Regions from separate parts of the Parafilimonas sp. genome, predicted to be linked through region 2. Evidence: riboswitches for the same ligand, from Rfam matches in the RefSeq annotation. Region 2 holds a riboswitch; the other holds the start of a gene.
What was found. Region 2 has a riboswitch for thiamine pyrophosphate ahead of ACTHN6_RS20435 (TonB-dependent receptor). Riboswitches for the same ligand answer to the same signal wherever they lie in the genome.
Positions count from the first base shown of each region.

Region 1: another riboswitch for thiamine pyrophosphate. It lies ahead of pnuC (nicotinamide riboside transporter PnuC); the one in region 2 lies ahead of ACTHN6_RS20435 (TonB-dependent receptor).

Region 1 is NZ_JBQCIT010000055.1:147,805-155,375, forward strand. Features, by position in the region: gene ACTHN6_RS19935 (nitroreductase family protein) at 1-572, shown strand, start outside; gene ACTHN6_RS19940 (transglutaminase family protein) at 583-1,455, opposite strand; TPP riboswitch at 1,615-1,724, shown strand; gene pnuC (nicotinamide riboside transporter PnuC) at 1,755-2,369, shown strand; gene ACTHN6_RS19950 (acyl-CoA dehydrogenase family protein) at 2,350-3,441, shown strand; gene topA (type I DNA topoisomerase) at 3,455-5,794, opposite strand; gene ACTHN6_RS19960 (Gfo/Idh/MocA family protein) at 6,217-7,530, shown strand; gene ACTHN6_RS19965 (YqjF family protein) at 7,541-7,571, shown strand, end outside.
Region 2 is NZ_JBQCIT010000057.1:41,319-48,889, forward strand. Features, by position in the region: gene ltaE (low-specificity L-threonine aldolase) at 45-1,064, shown strand; gene pgi (glucose-6-phosphate isomerase) at 1,092-2,744, shown strand; gene ACTHN6_RS20420 (GIY-YIG nuclease family protein) at 2,938-3,195, opposite strand; tRNA gene ACTHN6_RS20425 (tRNA-Met) at 3,249-3,320, opposite strand; gene ACTHN6_RS20430 (head GIN domain-containing protein) at 3,410-4,240, opposite strand; TPP riboswitch at 4,350-4,449, shown strand; gene ACTHN6_RS20435 (TonB-dependent receptor) at 4,510-6,864, shown strand; gene ACTHN6_RS20440 (ligand-binding sensor domain-containing protein) at 6,875-7,571, opposite strand, start outside.

The DNA.
Region 1 (7,571 bases), on a different contig from region 2:
AAATAATAGAAAACATTATAAAAAACAGGCGCAGTTGCAAACCCATGCTGATGAATGGAAAAAAGATTGATGATGCTGTTATCAATGATTTATTAAAGCTCGCCGATTGGGCACCTACACACGCCCACACAGAACCCTGGCGCTTTGTTGTTTTTGCAGGCAATGCCGTGCAGCAATTTTGTAAAGACCATGCAGATCTATATAAAACAAATGTGCCTGCTGGAAAATTTGAAACAGCGAAGTATGAAAAGATATTGCATAACGGCGATCACTGCTCGCATATAATTGCTGTTTATATGAAGCGTGGCAACAATCCGAAAATTACAAGGGTTGAAGAAATATGCGCTGTTGCTGCTGCCGTGCAAAATCTTTTGCTTGGTGCTGCTTCTTTAAATATCGCGGCTTTATGGAGCACCGGCGGCATTACATTTCATGATGCTATGAAAACTTTTTTAGGCTTACAGGCCGAAGACCAGATGATTGGCTTAATCTATCTTGGTTATACCGATAGTGATATAAAAAAAGGTAGCCGCATCATTCCTTTGGAAGAAAAAATTGTTTGGAAAAACTAAGACTTATCTTTTATTCAGACAACAAATCGGAGAGCTGAAGCAACTCATTATGTTTATACATTTTGGCCGGTTCATCAAAGCAACGGGCCAGTTCTTCAAGTAAAACCTGTATTACACGAACAGCATTCATAGGCTTAAAATAAGAAGGTGCCGGCGGCACACTCATACGCTTGAAATAGTTCTCAATATCCTTGTGCGTAAAAGGCTGGCCGGAAGTGGCGTCTACATAAAAATGTATTTTCTTTTGCGGGTTGCCATTGTAAGTGCCGGCATCATAATCTTCATTAAAAAAAGCAAGTACAAACTGTTGCGGGATATTAATGGCTTTTACAGGAATAGCAAGTAATTCGGCCAGTACAAGATATAATATGCCGTTTGAAAGAGTGTTGCCTTTCCGTGTTTGCAACACTTTATGCATAAAGAAATCGTCGGGATTTTTATAGGCAATTTCTGCGCCTTTCAGGTTATAATAATTATAAACGATGCTTGAAATTACATTGGCCTGCTCCAGCGGCGTGAGAAAACTATTCAATTCAAGCCATACATTGCGCCTTATTTTTTCTATCTCCTGGATCACAGGTGAAGTTTGAAGATCCGGATATTGAAAGCGTGCAACCAGCAATGCACCAAACAGAAGATCATGATACGCGCTATCACGCCATTCGGTTAAATCACGTACAAGGTCTGAGTAGTGCAGCTTATGAATAATCATTTCAATACGTTCCTGCACAGCCTCACTTAATGTATTTTCCCAAAGATTTTCAAGATTGGGTATAATACCTTTTCCATAATGTACAATGCGTGTGCTCACCGTAGAAAAAACTTCTTCATCGGGATCATCAATCAATGTGAGCAATGCAGATATTTCAGCGTTTTGATGCATAAATCAGGCACAAACTAACATCGCTAACTTTAATTTAAAGATAAAATAAATAACATCTGTGTATAAATTAAAAAACAATATTCTTCTTATATAATATAACAGTTTGCGGATTGAAAAAATTGTATGCCGGGCCATTCTGTTTATCATTTATATTCGTGCCTCATCACTACGGGGTGCCTTCGGTTTAACCGGATAATTACAGGCTGAGATTATACCCATTGAACCTGATACGGGTAATGCCGGCGCAGGGAATAGAATCGTCTGTTATTGTATGCATTCCTGTATAACCAAACAGATGTATGAATTTAATTCAATGGCTTAATATTTTGTGGGAGCAGATAAAACAAACAGGCTGGCTTGAATGGCTGGGTGTTGGTTTTGGCGTAGCTGAAGTTTTGTTTGCAAAAGCTAATAAAATATGGTTGTATCCTGCGGGTATTATTTCTGTAATAATTACTATTTATCTTTTTTACACGGTTGGCTTATATGCTGAAAGTGCTTTAAATATTTATTATCTCATTATGAGTACCTGGGGCTGGTGGCTATGGATTTACAGGAAAGATAAACCGCCGTTGCCTGTTACAACATCAAATGCAAAAGATAAAAAAATAACAGTCGCTATTGTTATAGCAGCATTCATCTTCCTTTATCTCATCCTTAAAAATTTTACCGATTCACAGGTACCTTTATTTGATGCGTGGGTAAGTGCTACAGCATGGGCAGGCATGTGGCTGCTTGCAAAACGAAAGCTTGAAAACTGGATATGGCTTAATATAAGCAATGTCTTTGCCATACCACTTTTGTTTTATAAAGAATTACCGCTTTATGCATTGCTTACGGTTTTTCTTTTTGTAATTGCCATACAAGGATATTTTAAATGGAAAAAGATAATCAATGAAGAACAAAGCATTTGATAAAAAAACAATCGCAGCGTTAAGAAAGTATGCTGCTGTTGCAGATAAAAAAAGTGCATTGCAGCCGGAACAATTAAGCCTTATTTATAAATATGAATGGTTTAAAATTTTTGTTTCGAAAGAATATGGCGGCCTTGAATTGAGTTTGCCCGATGCTTTGCTTTTGGAAGAGCAGCTTGCATATATTGATGGCAGTCTTGGCTGGACGGTTACCTTATGTGCCGGCGCCAATTTATTTGTTGGTTATATTGATAAAAAAATAGCAAAACAAATATTCAGCAAACAAAAAGTTTGCTTTGGCGGCAGTGGTGCTGCAACCGGCAAGGCAGCTATTACAGATGATGGTTATATAATAAACGGTTATTGGAAATATGCAACCGGAGCACCGCATCTTACACATTTTACTGCTAATTGCATTATTGATAAAGATGGTAAGCCGGTATTGGATAAAAATAATCAGCACTTAATTCAATCATTTTTTTTTAAAAGAAGTGAAGTAAAGGTTATTGAAGACTGGCATACGCCCGGCCTTAAAGCAACGGCAGGCCATAGTTTTTCTGTTGAAAATTTATATGTGCCGAATGAAAGATCATTTATTATTAATGCTGAAACAGTCACACATAACGATGCTGTTTTTCTATTCCCTTTTTTGCAGTTCGCAGAATTAACGCTTGCCGTAAATACGCTTGGAATGACAAGTCATTTGTTAGAAGAAGCAAATGCCGTCATAAATAAAAGACGGCAATTAAAAAAGATTACAATAAGGCAGTATGATTATTCAAATAAATTAATTGGAGATGCCAGCAACAAGATTGAAATGCTTCGCACAAAATTCTATGAAACTGCTGCAACTGCGTGGAATGAGCTTTTGATAAAGAAAAATATCCCGGTAAAAACGCTAAATAATATTAGTAACCTAAGCGCCCGGCTTGTAAAAGAATGCCGGGCCCGCGTTGCCGCTGTTTATCCTTATTGCGGGTTATCTGCAATAAACGGTAAAACAGAAATAGAAAGAATCTTCAGGGATGTATTTACGGCAAGCCAGCACAGTTTGCTGAATTATACCGGATAGAATGACCGTAAAACTATTTCTTCTTTTTTCTCGCAGATTTCTTTGGCGGGTTAGCTTTTAATTCTTCAATAATCTTTTTGGCTTCTTCAACCGTTAAATCTGCGGCGCGTTCCTGCTGCTCTTTGGTAAGCTTATAATTACGCAATCCCACTTTTAAATAAGGACCGTAAGGGCCACGCAGCACCTGTATCTTTTCTTTTTCAAAAACCTTTATCGTACGTTCTTCTTTTGCCTGCCGCTTCTCTTTTATAATAGGAATGGCTTCTTCCAGTGTTATACTGTAAGGATCGTACTCCTTACTTAAAGAATAGAATTTTTTATTGTGCGCAACAAAAGGCCCAAACCTGCCGATGTTTACCGTTACATCTTCATTTTCAAACTGTCCTAAATTTCTAGGTAGCTTGAATAACTCCATCGCTTCATCAAAGCTGATGGTTTCAATACTTTGCGTGGGCTTTAGTTTTGCAAAGCGAGGTTTATCTTCATCGTTCACATCGCCAATCTGTACCATTGGCCCATAACGCCCCATACGTGCAACCACTTTTTTTCCGGATGCTTCATCCACGCCTAATTCTCTTTCACCTTTTATGCGTTCTGCATTTTCAAGTGTGTGTTCAACATCTTTTTTAAATGGTTTATAAAAGCCATCAATAGTTTTTTCCCATTGCTTTTTACCTTCTGCAATTTCATCAAACTCATCTTCCAACTTTGCAGTAAAGCCGTAATCCATTATGTCAGAAAAATACTCCACCAAAAAATCTGTTATTACCAAACCAAGATCAGTGGGAAATAATTTAGAACGTTCTGCGCCGGTGGTTTCACTTTCTGTTTTCTTGCTGATATTATCCTGCTTTAAAACCAATACACGGTAATTCCTCAAAACGCCTTCTTTGTCGCGCTTCTCCACATAACCGCGTTTTAAGATAGTTGATATTGTGGGCGCATAAGTAGAAGGCCGGCCAATGCCCAGCTCTTCCAGCTTCTTTACAAGCGAAGCCTCCGTATATCTTGGTGCTGGCCTTGTAAAACGTTCAATGGCCTGCATTTGATTAAGCGTTAACGACTGGCCCACGCTAAGTTGCGGCAACATGCCTTCCGCATCTTCTTCCGTTACATCTTCTTCATCCTTGTCTTCCATGTAAACTTTAAGAAAGCCGTCAAATTTCAACACTTCACCTTGCGCCGACAATTCCTGGTTATTGGTTGATATAGCAATCTTTGCTGTTGTTTTTTCAAGTTCGGCATCACTCATCTGGCTGGCGATAGTGCGCTTCCATATTAATTCATACAAACGTTTTGTATCACTATCGTCAACACTTGTATTTTCCATATAGGTCGGCCTGATCGCCTCATGCGCTTCCTGCGCACTTTCATTCTTATTCCTGAATTTGCGTGGTTGCAAATATTTATCGCCATATTGTTTGCTGATGTTTGAATGAATATCATTCAATGCAGTGTCACTTAAATTCACACTGTCCGTACGCATATAAGTAATATTACCGCTTTCATATAGTTTTTGGGCGAGCAGCATTGTTTTGCTCACGCTGTAACCCAGTTTACGGCTTGCTTCCTGTTGCAGAGTGGATGTGGTGAATGGCGCCGCGGGAGATTTTTTTGCGGGCTTCACCTGTATATCACTTACCTTATAATTGGCGCCTACACAGCTTTGCAAAAACGTTTCAGCATCTTCTGCATTTTTCTGGCGGCTGCCTTCAGCTTTAAAACTTACATTTTTATTATTGATATCCTGCCCGCTAAAAACAGCTTCAATTTTAAAGCTGCTTACCGGTTCAAAAGCATTTATTTCCCTTTCCCTTTCAGCAATTAAACGCACGGCCACACTTTGTACACGGCCCGCGCTTAAAGAATTGCGCATACTCATTTTGCGCCATAATACAGGGCTTATTTCAAAACCAACAATGCGGTCTAAAATTCTTCTTGCCTGTTGCGCATCCACTAAATTCATATCCACCGTGCGCGGATGCTGCACCGCCCTTTGAATGGCGGGTTTTGTTATTTCATGAAAAACGATGCGCTTTGTTTTTACAGGATCCAGTCCAAGTACTTCGCATAAATGCCAGCTTATCGCTTCCCCTTCACGGTCCTCATCCGTTGCCAGCCAAACTTCACCGGCTTTTTTTGCAACAGATTTTAATTCCTTTACAACTTTTTGTTTGTCTTCCGGAATAATATAACGGGGGGAATAATTATGTTTTATATCAATACCCATGTCATCTTTTTCAAGGTCACGGATATGCCCATATGAGCTCTTTACCTCGAAATCGCTGCCAAGGTATTTTTCAATGGTTTTGGCCTTTGCCGGACTTTCCACTATCAATAAATTCTTTGCCATTCACTTTTATTTTTTGTTGACCAGCAACCTAACGCTACAGTCTTTTATTCATTCAGGGCCTGACAGATGCATTATGAATTTCATTTTTTTATTATTCTGAGGATGTTTTCTGCATTGGCCTGAAACGGTGCAATATTAAAACAAACAAATTAAAGGCATGAAACATTGAGTTAAAACCGGTTTTTAAAGAGCGATTTCTGGCTGCAAGTTTCATTTATTAAATTGTTTTTAGAAAAATGTTCAATATTCAACAAAACAATACGCCTGTTCAATTATAAAACCATTGCAGGTTGAGCATTGTATATTGAACATGGAGTATTGAATATTACATTTCAAACCACGCATTACTAATCACTTATCAACCGATCCTCTTCTTGCCATCTATCAACTGTTCATTATCTTTAGCGCATAAGCTTGCAATTATGAACAGAAGAAAATTTATCAAAAACACATCTGCCGCTGCTGCAGGAATTACTATTTTAAACTTCCCGGTATTTGGAAAAAATGCACCCAGTAATAAAGTTGTTTTAGCCGTAATGGGCGTTAACAGCCGGGGCAGTTATCTTGCAAAATCGTTTGCTTCATTGCCTAATGTTGAAGTGGCTTATATATGTGATGTGGAAGATGGCGCCATTAAAAACGGCCTTGATGCGTTAAAAGATGCACCGCGCAAACCCACTGTTATAAAAGATATCAGGAAGCTGCTTAAGCAAAATGATTTTGATGCGCTGGCAGTAGCTGCACCCGATCACTGGCATACGCCGGCGGCAATTTTAGGCGTACAAAATGGTAAACATGTGTATGTTGAAAAACCTTGTGGCCAAAACCCGCATGAAGGCGAGCTGATATCACAGGCATATTCAAAATATGGCAAACATATCCAGATGGGCAACCAGCGCCGCTCTATGCCTACATTGATAGAAGCGGCAAAGCTTATACAAGAAGGTATTATCGGTAAGGCATATTTCGCAAAAGCATGGTACGCCAATAACCGTGCGTCTATTGGTGTTGGAAAAGTTATTCCTGTGCCTTCAACACTGGATTGGGATTTATGGCAGGGGCCTGCGCCGCGCAAACAATTTAAAGATAACATAGTGCATTATAACTGGCATTGGTTCTGGAACTGGGGCACGGGCGAAGCCTGCAATAATGGTACGCATGAAATTGATTGCTGTCGCTGGTTTTTAGAACTTGATTATCCTACAAAAGTTACATCCGGCGGAGGCCGTTATGCATTTAAAGATGATTGGGAAACGACTGACACGCAGGTAGCCTCATTTGAATTTGGCGATGAAAAAGCAATAACATGGGAAAGCCGCAGTTGTAATAACTATCCTGTTGAAGGTGAAAGCCGCGGCTTTATTATTTATGGTGATGGCGGAACATTGGTGAATGATGGTGGCGGCGGTTATAAAATATTCGATACAAAAAATAAACTGGTAAAAGAAGGTAAAACAGATGTTGCTGCAGAAGCCAATAATCTTGTAAGCTCAACGGGCAATCTTGATTTATATCATTTTCAAAATTTTGTTGATACGGTTAGGGGAGAAGCAAAGCTCAATTCGCCTGTTGATGAAGGCAGCAAATCTGTGTTGCTTTGCCATTTGGCAAATATTGCACAGCGTACCGGTGGTGTATTGCATTGTGACCCTTCCAATGGCCATATTCTTAATAATACTGAAGCCATGAAGTTATGGCAAAGGGAATATGAAAAAGGCTGGAAGCCTGTTATATAATCGTAGTATCATGCAGAAAACATTTCTTACTGCGGCATGGC
Region 2 (7,571 bases):
ATCAAATATGCTTTAAATAAAATGTATTGCTATTATCTTCGCTGATGATGATAGATTTAAGAAGCGATACCGTAACCAAACCAACACCTGCAATGCTCGATGCTATGATGCATGCAAAAGTTGGCGACGATGTTTTTGGCGAAGACCCAACCGTTAATGAACTTGAAATAAAAACAGCCGCTTTGTTTGATATGGAAGCTGCGGTTTTTTGTCCAAGCGGCACCATGACCAATCAAATCGCCATTAAATGCCACACGCAGCCCGGTGATGAAATTATTTGCGATAAACTTTCACACATTTATCAATACGAAGGTGGTGGCATTGCATTTAATTCAGGCTGTTCCGTTAATTTAATTAACGGCAACTATGGCAGGATAACAGCAGCACAAGTGGAAGGCTGCATTAACAACAGGAACGATTTGCATAAGGCTTATACAAAACTTGTTTCACTTGAAAATACAGCTAACCGCGGCGGAGGAAGCTGCTACAACTTTGAAGATATTGAAGCCATAAGAAAAATATGTGATGCCAATAATTTAATGTTACACTTAGATGGTGCCCGTTTGTTTAATGCAATTGTTGCCAAAGAAAATTCGCCAAAAGAATATGGAGAAATTTTTGACAGTATTTCCATTTGTATAAGTAAAGGGTTAGGCGCTCCTGTTGGCAGCCTGCTCATTGGCACAAAAAATTTTATTGCAAAAGCAAGAAGAGTAAGAAAAGTATTTGGTGGCGGCATGCGCCAGGCAGGCTATCTTGCCGCAGCATGTATTTATGCATTGGAAAATAATATTGAAAGATTAAAGGATGATCATACGCATGCACAAAAAATAGCGGAAGCTTTGCGGCAAAAAGATTTTGTTAGTGAAATATTTCCCGTAGAAACCAACATCGTAATTTTTGAAGTGAAAGGCAGGTATACCGCAGAAACATTATCGGCGCATTTTAAAAAAAATAATATACTTGCTATTGCAATTTCAAAAACGCAGGTAAGGATGGTTACCCACCTGGATATAAATCGAACAATGATAGATGAAGTGGTTGAAATAATCAACCATTTATAATTAAATGATAAATTAAATTAACACGAAATGTTACCGAAAATAAATCCGGCCAATACGCAGGCCTGGCTGTTACTTACCAAGCACCAGAGTGAAGAAATGCGTAATATGACTATGAAGCGTCTTTTTGCTGAGGATGAAGACCGCTTTAATAAATTCTCAATAAAATTTGGAGATATTTTATTCGACTATTCTAAAAATATAATCGTACAGAAAACTTTACAATTATTGCTGCAGCTTGCAGACGATTGTAAAGTAACAGAAGCCATTACCGAAATGTTTAATGGCGACAAGATAAACGAAACAGAGAACCGCTCGGTGCTGCATACAGCATTAAGAAATTTTAGCGGTGAACCTGTTTTAAGCGATGGCAAAGACGTGATGCCTGATGTGCTGCGTGTACAGCAACAGATGAAAGCATTTTGTGAAAAGATACACAGTGGCGAATGGAAAGGCTATTCAGGCAAGAAAATAAAATACATTGTAAACATTGGGATTGGCGGCAGCGACCTTGGGCCTGTAATGGTTACCGAAGCATTAAAACCTTATTGGATTGAAGGCATCCAACCCTATTTTGTAAGCAATATTGATGGCACACATATAGTTGAAACACTTAAAAAAATTACGCCGGAAGAAACGCTGTTTTTAATTGCTTCCAAAACATTCACCACGCAGGAAACCATGACGAATGCACATACAGCGCGTGAATGGTTTTTACAATCTGCAAAAGATGAGCAGCATGTTGCAAAACATTTTGCAGCCTTAAGCACCAACGAAAAGGAGGTAAAAAAATTTGGTATTGATACTGCCAATATGTTCGAGTTCTGGGATTGGGTAGGCGGCAGGTATTCCTTATGGAGCGCTATCGGTTTATCCATTGCCCTAACTATCGGCTACAATAATTTTGAAGAACTTTTAAAAGGCGGCTATGAAACCGATGTGCATTTTAAAACAACTGCCTTTGATAAAAATATACCTGTATTGATGGCATTGATTGGTATATGGTACACCAATTTTTTCAAAGCCCAAACGGAAGCCATTCTGCCTTACGATCAATATATGCACCGGTTTGCCGCTTATTTTCAGCAAGGCAATATGGAAAGTAACGGCAAGTATGTAAACCGCAATGGCAGCGAAACCAATTACGCCACAGGCCCTGTAATTTGGGGAGAACCCGGCACCAACGGGCAGCATGCCTTTTACCAGCTTATACACCAGGGAACATTGTTAATACCCTGCGATTTTATTGCACCTGCTATTTCGCACAATCCCGTTGGCGATCACCATGTGAAATTGTTAAGTAACTTTTTTGCGCAAACAGAAGCCTTGATGAAAGGAAAAGATGAAGCAGAAGTACGGGAAGAATTAACGAAAGAAGGCAAATCGCCTGAAGAGATAAAAAGGCTTCTTCCCTTTAAAGTGTTTAAAGGCAATAAACCCACCAATTCATTTTTAATAAAAGAGATAACGCCTAAAACCCTGGGCAATCTTATTGCTTTATATGAGCATAAGATTTTTGTTCAGGGTATTATCTGGAATATTTTCAGTTTTGATCAGTGGGGTGTTGAATTAGGCAAACAGCTTGCTTCAAAAGTGTTACCAGAACTGGAAAATAATAATAAGATCACTTCACATGATTCTTCTACCAATGGCTTGATCAATGCCTGGAAGGCGATGAAATAATTAAGTCAAAAGCATATAATTTATCCCCGCCTGGCTCAATTAATATATAAAATTGAACCAGGCGAGGATTTCTTTGCCCGTGCTGGTTTTCGTTAAAACAAAAAAGCCTCACATTGCTGTAAGGCTTCAAAAGTTGCGAGGGGAAGGATCGAACTTCCGTCCGCCACGGCGGATATGAGCCCTATCTCAATTATTATAATTGCAGATTGGCAATAAATTCATCCCAAATCCATTCTCTGTCTCTGCCTGTCTTTAACGCTTTTTCCCTTAAAAGTGCTTGCTGTTTTGTGTTGAAAACTTCTGTGTGGATTATCTGCCAGGGCCGGTATTTTATTGTCCAGCCCTTTTTACCAAGTTGATTATGTGATAAAAACCTTGCAGCAATATCTGTTGTAAAACCTATATATATTTTTCTGTGCTGCAAAGAATATAAAATATATACAGTATACATGTTTGGGTTTATCTAAAACAAAAAAGCCTCACATTGCTGTAAGGCTTCAAAAGTTGCGAGGGGAAGGATCGAACTTCCGACCTTCGGGTTATGAGCCCGACGAGCTACCGCTGCTCTACCTCGCGATATATAAGTTTAATTAAATCTAAGAACTTGTAAATCGGGGTGCAAATATAAGACGGTATTATTATCGGGCAAAACTTTATTTAAGATATTAGCTTTTCTTTTTTACAGTTGATCCGCCGCTTACATCAAGATTAGTAATATTAGCCGCCCCGGAATAACGAATGCTGCTGCCGCCGCTTGCCGTGGCCTGTATGGCTTTGTTTACATTAATGCTGGCAGATGATGCGCCTGTTGCTTCAATCCGGCAGTTTTCAGCCGTTAAATCACCGCCTTTGAAATTACTGGCGCCGCTTGCATCCACTATAAGATCAGTGGCAGTACCATTAACATCTGTAACAGATGCGCCGCTCATATCCAAACTTGTTTTGCCGCTGTTTATTGTGCCTTTAAAATTACTGGCGCCGGTTTGAGAAAGATCAAATGAAGCTGCCGTAAAATTCGCTTTTGCATTAGAAGCACCGCTTAACTCAAATTTTATATTGTTGCCTTTTATGCTCCCATATAAATTACTGGCACCGGAAAGCTCCAGCTTTAAATCACCCACTTTAACAGGATCGGTTATTTCCACGTTACAGGCACCGCTCACATTCAGCGATTCGAGCGTGGTAAAAGTTATATAGGCTTTTAAATGTTTATTACTCCAGTTCCAGCCGTTCCAGGCGCCGTTCTGCACAAAAATTTTAAGCACGCCATTCCTTACTTCTGTTTTTATTTTACCTATTGCATCCGGGTCGGTTGAGCTTACAGCAACACCCTGCGTGCTACCCTGGGAGAGATATAAATTGATAGCGCTTGAAATATCAATCTTTGTAAAAGTACCTACATTCCTGACCTGCGCATTTGCATCGCGCACTACATTCTGCGCATTTAAAGTAAAGCCTGTTGCCACAAGGAGCAGGCAAAGAATTATCTTTTGCATGATTTGGTTTTTGAATGAAACGAAGATCCCGCAAAAAGGTTACACACTAATTTAAAATTTCTCTATAATTTCGCGGCTCAATACCTTACGGTTTAAAACCGTAAGGCTTTATAAAATCCCGGGGTGCTTTCCAAAACAGGAAGGCTGAGATTACACCCGTTGAACCTGAACAGGGTAATACCTGCGAAGGGAAGGTGAGCTTCACTTACAGCTGCACATCCTATAGCATTATTCCTTGTTCCCATCTGTGAAATTAAATTTTGAAGAAAATGAAAAAATTTTTGGGAACAGTTGCATTCTTAAACATCCTTTTTGCAACATCGGCGCAGAACATCAGCGGCACAGTGACCGATAAAAACAACAGCCCGCTGAATGGCTCTACAGTTATTATCAGTACAAAAAATTCCAGGCTATCAGCGCTTACAAATGAAAGCGGATCATTCAATTTTTCAAACCTGAACCCTTCTTTGAATTATAAGCTGGTTATTGAATATGTGGGCAAACAAACGTTTGATACAATTATTACGGCACCGCAAAATACAAGGCTGCATATTATGCTTGCCGAAGCTTCCGCCTATCTTGAACCGCTTGAAGTACGCGCTGTGCGAGCATCAGACAAAGCGCCCTTCACCAAAACCAATATTACGAAAGATGAGATAGCCAAAATTAATCTCGGGCAGGATTTACCTTTTATACTCAACCAAACGCCATCAGTAACCACCACAACTGATGCGGGTAATGGCGTTGGTTATACAGGCATCCGCATACGCGGAACGGATGCAACAAGAATAAATGTAACACTGAATGGCATTCCTTTTAATGATGCGGAAAGCCTGGGCTCCTTCTTCGTTGACCTGCCTGATTTTGTTTCCTCGGCCAATTCAATACAAATACAACGCGGCGTGGGCACTTCCACCAATGGCTCCGGTGCTTTTGGTGGAACGATCAATATAAGCACCAATGAAGTAAACAGGAAAGCTTATGCTGAATCAGATAACGGCTTTGGCTCATTTAACACATGGAAAAATACAATACGTTTAGGAAGCGGTTTGCTTGGCAATCATTTTACGCTTGATGCAAGATTGAGCCGCATTGCAAGCGATGGCTATATTGACAGGGCAGCAAGCAAGCTTACTTCCTTTTATACATCGGCGGCCTATGTCGGCAATAAAAACAGTTTGCGCTTAAATATTTTTTCAGGCAAAGAAAAAACATACCAGGCATGGTATGGTGTGCCGCAGGATAGCTTAAAAACCAACAGGCGGTATAATCCCGCAGGCATGGAAAAACCGGGAACGCCTTACAGCGACCAAACAGATAATTATACGCAAACACATTACCAGTTATTTTATGATCATTCATTCAGCAGCAAATTAAAATTCAATACTGCATTCTTTTTAGTTCGTGGCAAAGGTTATTATGAAGAATATAAAGCGGGTGAAAACCTCGGCGATTATGGATTGAGTGATACAGTTGTTACCGATCTTGTAAGGCAGCGCTGGCTCGATAATTATTTTTACGGACAGATACTTTCACTTCAATATAAAACGCAAAAAGATGAATTAACCATTGGCGGAAGCTGGAATATATATGATGGCAAACATTATGGCAAAATAACCTGGAGTGAAGCAAAAGTTCCAAACGATTATAAATATTATAATTTACCTGCAAGGAAAACAGATGCCAATATCTATGCGAAATGGATGCATAGCCTTGATACAAAATGGAACACGTTTGCCGATGTTCAATATCGCCATGTAATGCATAACATGGAAGGTTTTGAAGACAATCATGATCTATTTATAAAAAGAAAATTCAACTTTATTAATCCCAAGGCCGGCATTAATTATAATTATAACGGCTGGAATGCTTACCTGAGTTATGCCCTGGCACATAAAGAACCTAACCGCGATGATTTTGAAGCAAGCCTGCAGCAACAGCCAACCGCAGAAACATTGCATGATTTTGAAGCTGCTATAGAACGAAAAAAGAATAAATATAATTTGTCTGCGACTTTCTATTACATGTTATATAAAAACCAGCTTGTTCAAACGGGGCAGATAAATGATGTAGGCAGTTATACAAGAATAAATGTACCCAATAGTTACCGCGCCGGCATTGAATTGCAGGGTGGCATTGCCATTAACAACTGGTTAAATGCAAGCGGTAATATTACCTTCAGCAGCAATAAAATAAAACACTTTACAGAATATATTGATGATTGGGATAACGGCGGGCAAATAACAGTTAAACATTCCAATACCAATATATCCTTCTCTCCTAACACTATTGCGGCCGCAACTGTAACGTTTATTCCTGTAAAGAATATGCAACTGAATTTTGTGAGCAAATATGTTGGCAAACAATACATGGATAATGCCCAAAATGAAAACCGAAAACTCAATGATTATTTTACCGAAGATTTTCGTTTGAATTATTCGCTGTATAAAAAATTATTTAATCAAATTGATTTTATAGTTGCCGTAAACAACATATTCAATAAACTGTATGAGCCGAATGGCTATACTTATCCTTATATGTATGAGGATGGTTTAATTAACGATAATTATTATTACCCGGCGGCCGGAACAAATTTTTTGATCGGGTTAAATATAAAGCTGTAACAATTATTACTTACTGCTGGTGCACCGGCGCCAGCAGTATAAGTGATATGCCTTTATCGGTTTGAACATCAAGTTCAGCATTTAAAATACCGGCACGTTCATGTATTTGTTGTATGGTTTGTTCTGTGTCTGTATTTTTAAATGAAGCCGTACCGTTATAAATTTTCAGTAAGATTTTCCTGCTTTGATAATCAATATTAATCAATGTTGGAGTAGTGGTGCCGGTTTCTGCTATGCTGCGCAAGGTATTTTTAAATATCAGGAATATTTCATGCCGCAGTTTCATATCTGTTTTTAATAAACGAACGGCTTCATCCACTTCCATTTGTATCTGTACTGGATAAGTATTTTGTAAGGCCTCCGCATATTCTTTCATGCGCAGGATTGTTTTATCCATGCTGTCATTCTGAGGGTTTAAAGTCCACATCATATCATTCATGCCATCGATCATGCTGCGGCTTTTGGTATTTATTTGCTCAATAAAATCTTTTGACATATCAAGATCTTTATCAGCTTTGATCCTGGCCATTTCACTCAGCAGGCTTATATGATTTAATGTTGTATTTACATCGTTGTGCAGGTTCCTGGCTATTTGCGTGCGCACTTTTTGCAAAGCCTGAATCTTTTTTATCCGCTCTTTGTCAATCCAGTAAAACACAGCAAAAACCAGCAGGATTATCAATCCAAAAAACCACCAGCTAAGCCAA